DNA from 4 places in the Desulfofundulus sp. JL263-se genome. Region 4 is predicted to be linked to each of the others. Evidence: riboswitches for the same ligand, from Rfam matches in the RefSeq annotation. Region 4 holds a riboswitch; each other region holds the start of a gene.
The links. Region 4 has a riboswitch for cyclic di-GMP ahead of ACX4JR_RS06630 (methyl-accepting chemotaxis protein). Riboswitches for the same ligand answer to the same signal wherever they lie in the genome.
Positions count from the first base shown of each region.

Region 1: another riboswitch for cyclic di-GMP. It lies ahead of ACX4JR_RS13435 (hypothetical protein); the one in region 4 lies ahead of ACX4JR_RS06630 (methyl-accepting chemotaxis protein).
Region 2: another riboswitch for cyclic di-GMP. It lies ahead of flgB (flagellar basal body rod protein FlgB); the one in region 4 lies ahead of ACX4JR_RS06630 (methyl-accepting chemotaxis protein).
Region 3: another riboswitch for cyclic di-GMP. It lies ahead of ACX4JR_RS14590 (HD-GYP domain-containing protein); the one in region 4 lies ahead of ACX4JR_RS06630 (methyl-accepting chemotaxis protein).

Region 1 covers NZ_CM149993.1:2,603,378-2,605,576, forward strand. Annotated here, with positions in the region: gene ACX4JR_RS13430 (hypothetical protein) at 1-405, opposite strand, end outside; gene ACX4JR_RS13435 (hypothetical protein) at 422-1,054, opposite strand; cyclic di-GMP riboswitch class I at 1,351-1,436, opposite strand; gene ACX4JR_RS13440 (hypothetical protein) at 2,002-2,187, shown strand.
Region 2 covers NZ_CM149993.1:1,721,698-1,723,896, forward strand. Annotated here, with positions in the region: gene fliS (flagellar export chaperone FliS) at 1-49, shown strand, start outside; gene flgN (flagellar export chaperone FlgN) at 62-532, shown strand; gene ACX4JR_RS08765 (flagellar protein FlaG) at 560-919, shown strand; cyclic di-GMP riboswitch class I at 1,042-1,128, shown strand; gene flgB (flagellar basal body rod protein FlgB) at 1,294-1,698, shown strand; gene flgC (flagellar basal body rod protein FlgC) at 1,698-2,141, shown strand; gene fliE (flagellar hook-basal body complex protein FliE) at 2,177-2,199, shown strand, end outside.
Region 3 covers NZ_CM149993.1:2,808,256-2,810,454, reverse strand. Annotated here, with positions in the region: gene uvrC (excinuclease ABC subunit UvrC) at 1-446, shown strand, start outside; gene ACX4JR_RS14595 (helix-turn-helix domain-containing protein) at 468-794, opposite strand; cyclic di-GMP riboswitch class I at 932-1,021, shown strand; gene ACX4JR_RS14590 (HD-GYP domain-containing protein) at 1,104-1,724, shown strand; gene ACX4JR_RS14585 (hypothetical protein) at 1,737-2,096, shown strand; gene ACX4JR_RS14580 (GGDEF domain-containing protein) at 2,118-2,199, shown strand, end outside.
Region 4 covers NZ_CM149993.1:1,306,044-1,308,242, reverse strand. Annotated here, with positions in the region: gene ACX4JR_RS06630 (methyl-accepting chemotaxis protein) at 1-1,075, opposite strand, end outside; cyclic di-GMP riboswitch class I at 1,302-1,384, opposite strand; gene ACX4JR_RS06625 (hypothetical protein) at 1,605-1,859, shown strand; gene ACX4JR_RS06620 (hypothetical protein) at 1,992-2,199, shown strand, end outside.

The sequences.
Region 1 (2,199 bases), 1.3 Mb from region 4:
AAAGCAGTACCGCTGAGCTAATCTTTTGTCCGGGAGGTTTTTAGCTAGACTATCAAGGAGTACCTTATATTCATTTAGTAGGTGTGTAAAGTCAAATAACTGCTCTATTTCCTCGGCAAGCTCTTTTGGGTTTGCCACACGGAAATATGTCTCCATGAGCTCTTTAAAGGAAAGAGTGCAATCTTCACGTTTAGCCTCTCGCTCTAACTTAACAAGCTTTGAAAGCCTTGATTCTATCGGTGCTATCGCTTTTTTTACATCTGCACTGGCCTTTGCAGGGATATATTTTGCAAGGTAATTAAAAATATTGGAAGGCAGTTTTTGTTTCAAGTGATTTTCCAGGTCGCGGTACTGCGATTTTGGCTGGCGAAAGTAAGTTTCAAGTTGTGCATAGCTTACTTTCATATTAACCCCCCAACATTTAGAACAAGTCGAAAATATCGAGGCCGCTGCTGACACCATCTATGGCATCAAGACCTTCAAGAATGTCGTGCACCTCAGAGAAATCTAAACTTGTACTCATATTTTCTACGTGGCCCAGAGGGCTAAAATCCCTTATGAAATCCACTTCTGGGTATTCGATATCGGCATGGTTTGAACTTTCGGACACGACGGTTTCGCCCCCCATCCCATTGGATGCCGAAGAAAAGACGAGGTGACCGTCTTGGAACACTGAATGCCCGCCCATGGCATTTGGCATGGATGTAAGCTCTATCCCACCATCTGCACTTTCAAAAGTTTCTCCTCCAAAAACATTAGGACGTGAACTGCCAATTTTATGTCCCAAAACGCTGCTTCCCTCATAAAAATCAAATCCACCGAAATGATTACGCTGAAGAGAACCGGCAATTATACTTCCTTGGCTACCAAGCGCGTCGATTATGTCATAACTGCCATCAAGGTTTTCCTGCACGATGAATGACTTGTCACCAAAGATATCGCCAACCCAGTAGTCGCCAAGTGTATCTCCGACCATTGGTAAGGACATTAACCCAGAAGTCATATTTAAGCCTGTCATTTTACCGAATATAAAACTATACAGGGCTGCAGACATTTTTTTCTCACCTTCCTAATTTATTTATGAGTTGCTCTTTTGAGGCATATGTAACCTATTACTCTATTTGATGGGAGCCGCAAAGCAAAGCGATGGCTTCTGCGCTGGCCCCTATAAACATGGGTGCAGGGCTCCATATCAAGGGTAGCTGCTCGATCTTTTTTAGAAAGAACAAACTTTCTGTCATTTATAGGAAAGGAGCCTGTTGGGTTAGGTATTTTATTTTAGTAATCACTAAAAGCAGAAAAAACGACCATGCTGCTTATGGCCGCTTTTGATTAAAAATCAAGCATTCTTTAAGCAGCTTGGCAGCCATAGCTTTCAAAGCCTTAGGCCCATAGCTTTGCGTCCCGGTCTTTCGACCGGTTTGCCCGGTTTTTAAAAATAAAGCTAACAAGAATATACAATAAGATGGCGAAAGTAAACTTGATATATTTAGCAGTGTAAAGGTACTAGGTGTCATAATGCCAAATATTGTTGAAATGTGTTGGCATATACTGCTTAATAAGGTAAGTTATTCTAATAATTCAATATTTCTATACATTATATAAATTTCCTGCAAAGAATTAGAACTTTTTTGCCATTTTATAAAGCTTTAAATCCTATAATTACAGAGTATTTTTCATTTCGCGGAATAAGCGAAACCAAATCTGCTGGAAATATAGATACACAAGCTTGAGAGGGATAATGGTATGGATACAGTTACCCCGGAGCGGTTAACGGAATTTGAACAATACTTAATTAGCACCGACAAAAAGACCAGCAGGTGAGTCTATTTTCTCTCTGGTATGAAAATCAATGGGAGAAGTCTTCTCCCCTTCCTGCCTTACACCCGTTGAGTTTAGCAAGTATAAACGCTTGCTTAATGAGTAATAAGAAACCAGCCACTTATAATAAAGCAATGGTAGCCCTTAGTATTTTGTAAATGGGCTATTAAAAGGAGGATATTGCCAGCATGGCCTAGAAGGAGAGCGAAATGGTTATCAAAGAAGGAACAGCTGCAGCTATTGCGGGCTATCTCAAAGAAGTATGATATTTTCAGGGATGCTGCGGTAATCATGCTTATACTCCAAGGAAGGCTGCGGGTGTCCGAAGGTGTTTACCTTAAGAAGGAAGATGTTATTTTGTCCTAGCAGAAAGCCAAG
Region 2 (2,199 bases), 420 kb from region 4:
GCGGGACGCCTGGGGACAGGCCGTAAAACAGACTGGTGGAAGAAAATAAGGGATAAATGCGATGGCGGACAGGGATAATATATTGCAAAATTTATTTGAGTTAATGGAAGAAAAAAAGGCGCTGGCCCTGCAAATTTTGGATTTAACCCGCAAGCAGGCTGAAGCGCTTAAAACAAGGGACACCACAGGCGAAAAATTTATACAATACCTGCAGGATTTGCTGGATGAGAGACAAAAATACATTGACATGATAGACCAAATCGACCGGAAAATACCTTTTTTAAAAGAAAAGCTCGACAAGACGGGCGGCAGGCGGGAACTCTATGCCGTCATGGAGGATATGATAAGCGATATCACGGAAATTTTGGAAGAAGCGCGTAAGATTAATGATGACAACCGGGCCAGGTTTAAAGAGTTCATGTCCCGGCTGCTCGACCGCATGAAATCTTTACAGGCCGGGAAACTTTCAGTCAAAACATATACAAAATCACCCCGGCAGGTACAGGGATTTTTTGTGGATAAGAAAAAATAAGTTGAGCATTTTAAAGAAGGTGAAAGAGTGAAAATCCAGGGCACAGCCCCCTCCGGTGTTACTCAATTTCGGAAATCTCCCGATAGTCCTCAATTAAGACAGAATTTCCGGAAAAAAATAGAAGCATTTAATAATCCGGAAACCAGTCAAAGGGAAAAACCTTCCGAGCAGCAGCTACAACAAGCAATAGAGCAGTTAAATAAAACCATGATGACCTATAATACGGAACTCCGGTTTAAGCTGCACAAAGAAAGCGGCGAAATGCAGATTTCGGTAATAAATTCAGAAACCAAAGAGGTAATCCGGAAAATCCCCCCGGACAAGATATTACAGATTGTGGCCCATATCAAGGAAATGCTGGGAATAATTGTGGATGAGCTGATTTAGCCTGAGAAACGCCCGCAATTAAAGCGGGTTTTTGTTTTTTTAGGTCAAATTGATAACATTTAATAAATTATCAATTGACTTTTCCTGGGCAGTAAACTATATAATATTCTATGGTATACAACGACATATTTAGGCAAAATTACCGAAAGGTAATGGCGCAAAGCTAGAGGGTCTAAGGGCTCTTGAGCCTATGACAGCCAGCTGCCCTGCAAAAGCAGGTTACACAAAATCCTCTGGCCTTTTCCGGAGGATTTTTTAATATAATAAATATCTTGCAGGATGTTCAAACATTTTGTTGAAGTAAAGAAAAATAATGCCTTTATCACCAGTAGTAAACCATTTAAGTTAAAAGTTATTTCCAAAGGTGATTGGTCATGTTTTTCAATAACAACAAAATTAACCTGGCTTTAATTAAACAACTGGATGCGGCAAATTTACGCCAAAAGGTAATTGCAGATAACATAGCCAACATAAATACCCCCAATTTTAAAAAATCAAAGGTAAGGTTTGAGGGAGAATTAAAAAAAGCCTTAAGCAAAAAACAGCCGCGACTCTTAACCAGCCACCCCCGGCACATTTCCAACATACCAACTCTGTCCCAACTGGAGCCTCAAGTGGTTAAAATGGAAAATACCACCATGAGGGCAAATGGTAATAACGTGGATCTGGACGAAGAAATGATTAACCTGGCCAGAAATACCCTTGTTTACCGTACCGCAGCGCAAATTTTCAATATGCGCAAGTCTATAATAAGTGAAGTAATCCGGGGAGGGAGGTAATAATTTTGCTCGATGCCTTTGACATCAGCGGTTCCGGAATGACGGCAAACCGGTTGTGGCTGGATACAATAGCCAACAATATTGCCAATATGAACAGCACCGGACGCCCCGAAGACAGGAAAAATCCCCCTTACAGGCGGCAAGTCCCGGTGTTTTCCCAGGTTTTAAAAAGGGAATTAAAGCACAGCCCGGCCGGTACCGGTTACCGGCCGGGAGGGGTTACAGTAATTAAAATTCTCGAAGATCAAAATGAGCCCAGGCTGGTGTATAACCCCTCTCACCCGCACGCCAACCAGGCGGGTTACGTGGCCTACCCCAATATTAATATAACCAATGAAATAGCCAATATGATGGCTGCCACCAGGGCATATGAAGCTAACGTCACCGCTTTGCAGGCAGCCAAAGACGTGGCGCTGGCGGCACTGGAGATAAGCCGGGGCTAAAATAACTTACCCTACCCGGGAAAGGAGAGTAAAGGTTGAATATAAATGCGATTCTTCC
Region 3 (2,199 bases), 1.5 Mb from region 4:
TTTACCGCCTGCCCCAGATGGTGCTGGTGGACGGCGGTAAGGGGCAGCTTTCAGCCGCAATATCTGCCATGCAGGAGACAGGCTATGATTACATTCCCGCTTTCGGGCTGGCTAAAGGGGAGGAATTAATTTTTATACCGGGAAAACCGGAACCGGTGAGGTTGCCGGGGGGCTCAAGGGCCCTGCACCTGCTGCAGCGGCTGCGGGACGAAGCTCACCGCTTTGCCGTGACTTATCACCGCAAAGTGCGAGATAAAAAGACCTTGCGCTCCCTTCTGGACGAGGTGGAGGGTATAGGGCCCAAAAGGCGCCGGGAATTGTTGAAAGCCTTTGGTACCATAGAGGAAATTAAAAAGGCCAGTATAAAAGAACTGGCTGCGGTTCCCGGCATGAATTGCCGGGCTGCCGAGGCGGTTTATAATTTTTTCCGGCGGACCGGGCGGTAAACTGCCGGTTACGGTTTTTCGCTATTCTTTGAGTGTTTTTACGTAAGCTTTTAAGACCGTGGTAACAAATTCAATATGCTGGGATCCCATACTGCTTATTCTGTAAAGTAATTGCATTAGTTCGGCAGGCAGTTTTTTGTCCGGTGAATCAACGAATAACAGGTATGGCTCAACATCGAGGGTATCTGCAACTTTTTCGATAAGTTCCACGGACGGGTTTTTTTGTCCACGTTCAAGATATCCCCAATAGGAGGGGGTAAAGCCGGCACGGAGTGCCGCTTTTTTTTGAGTTAATCCCTGTTGTCGCCTGAGGCGGCGTATATTTTCACCAATAATTTTTTTCAGCATGGAATTTCCTCATGTAAATCTCCGCAAATTTTCCAAGATTTTGGAACAAAAAGACCAATTAATTACACTGCCGGTTTAGTTTTATTGAAATTTGTCGCCCGGTAGTTGTATAATAATTCCTGTAGTTCAAAATATCTGTTTCACAAAGGCAAACTACATCGAAAGAGTAGGGCGCAAAGCCATGGGTCTAAAGTGCGTACAAGCACCATGATCGCCAGGCTGCGGGAGAAACAGTGTTATTTTTAACTATAGTATGTATTCCCCCCTGCCTCGATGAATATGCCTTGTGTTACCGTGGGGGTAAAAAAATTGCACTTCAATCCGGAACTTGTCAAAACCATTTTAAAAGGGTTTTCCGAAGATTTGCTCGAACATTCTCGCAACGTGTGTTATTTATCCATAAAATTGGCCGAATATCTCGGCCATACTTCCGAGCAAATAAAAACACTGGCCGTTGGTGCTTTGCTCCATGACATCGGTAAAAGCTGCATTGATGAAGGTATTTTAAATAAACCCGGCAGGCTAACAGGAAAAGAATTTGCGGTTATTAAACAACATACGGTTTTAGGTGCTAAAATGATCAGCCAGTTTAAAAATGCCCGCAGGTACCTGCCCATAATTCTTTATCACCATGAGCGCTGGGACGGAAAGGGTTATGAAGGCCTGTCCGGGGAAGAAATACCGGAACTAGCTCGTATTGTAACCATAACAGACGCATTTGATGCCATGACCAGTTCTCGCCCCTACCAGGAAACAAGAACGTTAACCGGTGCCCTGCAAGAATTGAACGCAAATAAAGGTACCCAGTTTGCACCGTATTTGGTGGAAGCATTTGAAACATTTATACTGGATTTTTTGAAAAACCGTTACAATGTGCGGAATTTTGGTGAATATTTAGATATTGATATTCTTCTCCGTGGCATAGGTTGAAAAGAGGTTTTTATGGTGGATAAGAAGAAAGTAGGTTCCGGCAGAAGGAAAGCTGAGCTGGAAGTCCATTTTTCCGAATTTGACCTTCCTCCAATGCAGGATGTGTTGTTAATTGGCAGGCGTGCACCCATAGGTCCCGAGGCGGTGCGAAGGATGGTGGATGCCCTCGCTCCCGGGCAGTATGAGATAATACCAGTCCAGGACAGCCCTGTAGAAGCCGTAGTTGTCAAAAGCATTCTTTTTAACTGGATATCACGGGATATATTGCTCGATTTCATACTTGAAGAAGCTAACAAATTAACCAGTGAAGAATCTTTGATTAAAGCAAAAATAAGTGTTACAGTTTCCGTTTCAAAGGAAGTTGATCTGTAGATGTTTCGTGTAAAAGATATCATGACAACTCCAGTGTTTACAATTGGCCCCGGAGAAAGTGTTTTGCAGGCCGCAAAATATATGCAGAGGCATGATATAGGGG
Region 4 (2,199 bases):
TAATTTTAACAGTCAGGTCTCCCGTAGCAACCTTAGCAGCAACGCCTGCCAGTTCTTCTACCGGCCTTGCTATGCCGCGTGCAATAAAGTAACTAAGTAACGCTATAGCAATAGCAAAAATAATGGTGATTAGCACTATGGAGCTTTTCATCTTGTATACGCCTGCAAAGGCTTCAGCCTCATCGATTTCTACTATTAATCCGGCAGGCTTATCTCCAAGCTTAATAACTCCCAGGTTCCCCAGCACCTCATTACCAAGATAATCCAGATAAACGGCCTGTACACCAAATTTATAATCCCCGGCCTGGATAGCAGAAGAAAGAAGTTTTACTGCTTTAGTATCTATAGTTTTTTTCAAAGCAGCACCTTCCTTATATTCACCCAGTCTGGTATTGGTTAGGAGCATGCCATTGGCATCAATCAAGTAGGAATCACCAGATTTTCCCAGTTTTTCAACTCCCACATGAACAAGGTCATCTATCTGTTTTCCTGAAAACACTAAATTAACAGTTCCAACGATTTCTCCAGAATTACCCTTACTTTTAATCGGTGAAGATACAACCATAATATTGTCATTTATAACATCTAAGTAAAACAGGGAAGACCAGTTTAATTTTCCTTCCAGAGATTGTTGTATATAGTCACTGGTTGATACGTCAGTCCCTTCAATTTCTTTTCTGGTACTGAATACCACTTTTCCCTGCGGGGTAGTTACAAAAATAAAAAAGTAACCATATTCCTCAACAACTTTATAACAAAATTGTTCAAGTATGGATTTTCTTTCAACCCAACGAGAATCAGTCGTATCCCAGTCTGCTTCTTTTAAGATATTCATACTCTGATAAATATCGCGGGAATTAGCTATAAGCTGGCAATCACCTTCTCTTTCGGCGAAGTAATCATTTAATTGTGTAACTGTTAAGCTCAAGAACAAGTTATTGGCGTCGAAGGCTTCCCGTCGTATGTTGTCACTGGCATTGCGAAAATTTAAAATACCGATAAAAATGGTAGGTACTAAACCTATCAACAAAAACAAAGCAATTAGCTTAACTTTTAAACTTAATCTTTTAAACATATTACGCACCTTCCTTATCTATGTATTAAATATGTTTATCAAGCTGCACAGTCAAAAAGCTGATTAAAATTTTTTAAATATGGATTTTAATCAGCTTGAGGCCGTGCAAAACCGAAGAAAGCCCGACCCGGACACCGCACATATGCACCATACCAACTCTTTAGAAAACACATGACGAAATAGGCAGCCAAAGGCTGCCTATCAAAGAAACAAATAACTAATCCTTCTCGGCAGCCTGGCAATCATAGCTTGTGCCTTAGACCCATGGCTTTGCGCCCCACCCTTTCGAGTGGTTTGCCCTTTTCAGGATTTTGCATTACTTTACAGATAAGCACTCTACTAACTTTTAAAATAACACTTCAGGAACGTTCGCGTCCAAAGCACATCAGCTCAAAAAAGAAAGATACTTATCACCTCCCTAAAAGAATTATTTACAAAAACAAAGCGCAGAAACCTGGAAATATTGCATAATATTTCCAGGTTTCTGCGCCAGCTAAAATAAAGTAATATCCTCTTATTACTTTATTTATTGTTGGTTGGTTGGTTGGTTGGTTGGTTGGTTGGTTGGTTGGTTGGTTGGTTGGTTGGTTGGTTGGTTGGTTGGTTGGTTGGTTGGTTGGTTGGTTGGTTGGTTGGTTGGTTGGTTGGTTGGTTGGTTGGTTGCAAAAAACATGCCAAATGCCCCCTCGAAATTTTTATGAAATATTCATACCCATCCATATGGGATTACCAAGCTAATTGGAAATTGAAGTTAAGGGTATCCGATATTTTTTTATTAATATAAACAAAATTTATGCTTGTCAATCGTTAAAAATCCCTGAAAATTAAAGGAAAATCCTATTCATACAAGAAAAATTTCATATAATTAGGGATAAAGGCAGTCTTTGCCCAAATTTCTAAAATGAGGGAGGTTAAAATGAAAGAGAAGGATATTACAGAATATGGTAAAATTTGTTTGTTAAATTCAATTAAGGTGGTGATTGACGGGTTGGTAGTTGATAGACTTCAAGGGTTCGCAAAATTTACAAGGAGGACTTATAGCCCCTCTAAAGTTTCTATCGACTCCAGCGGTTTCATAGCCCTTATTCACCGGCATGACACAAAACATGAAAAAACAGCTCAAT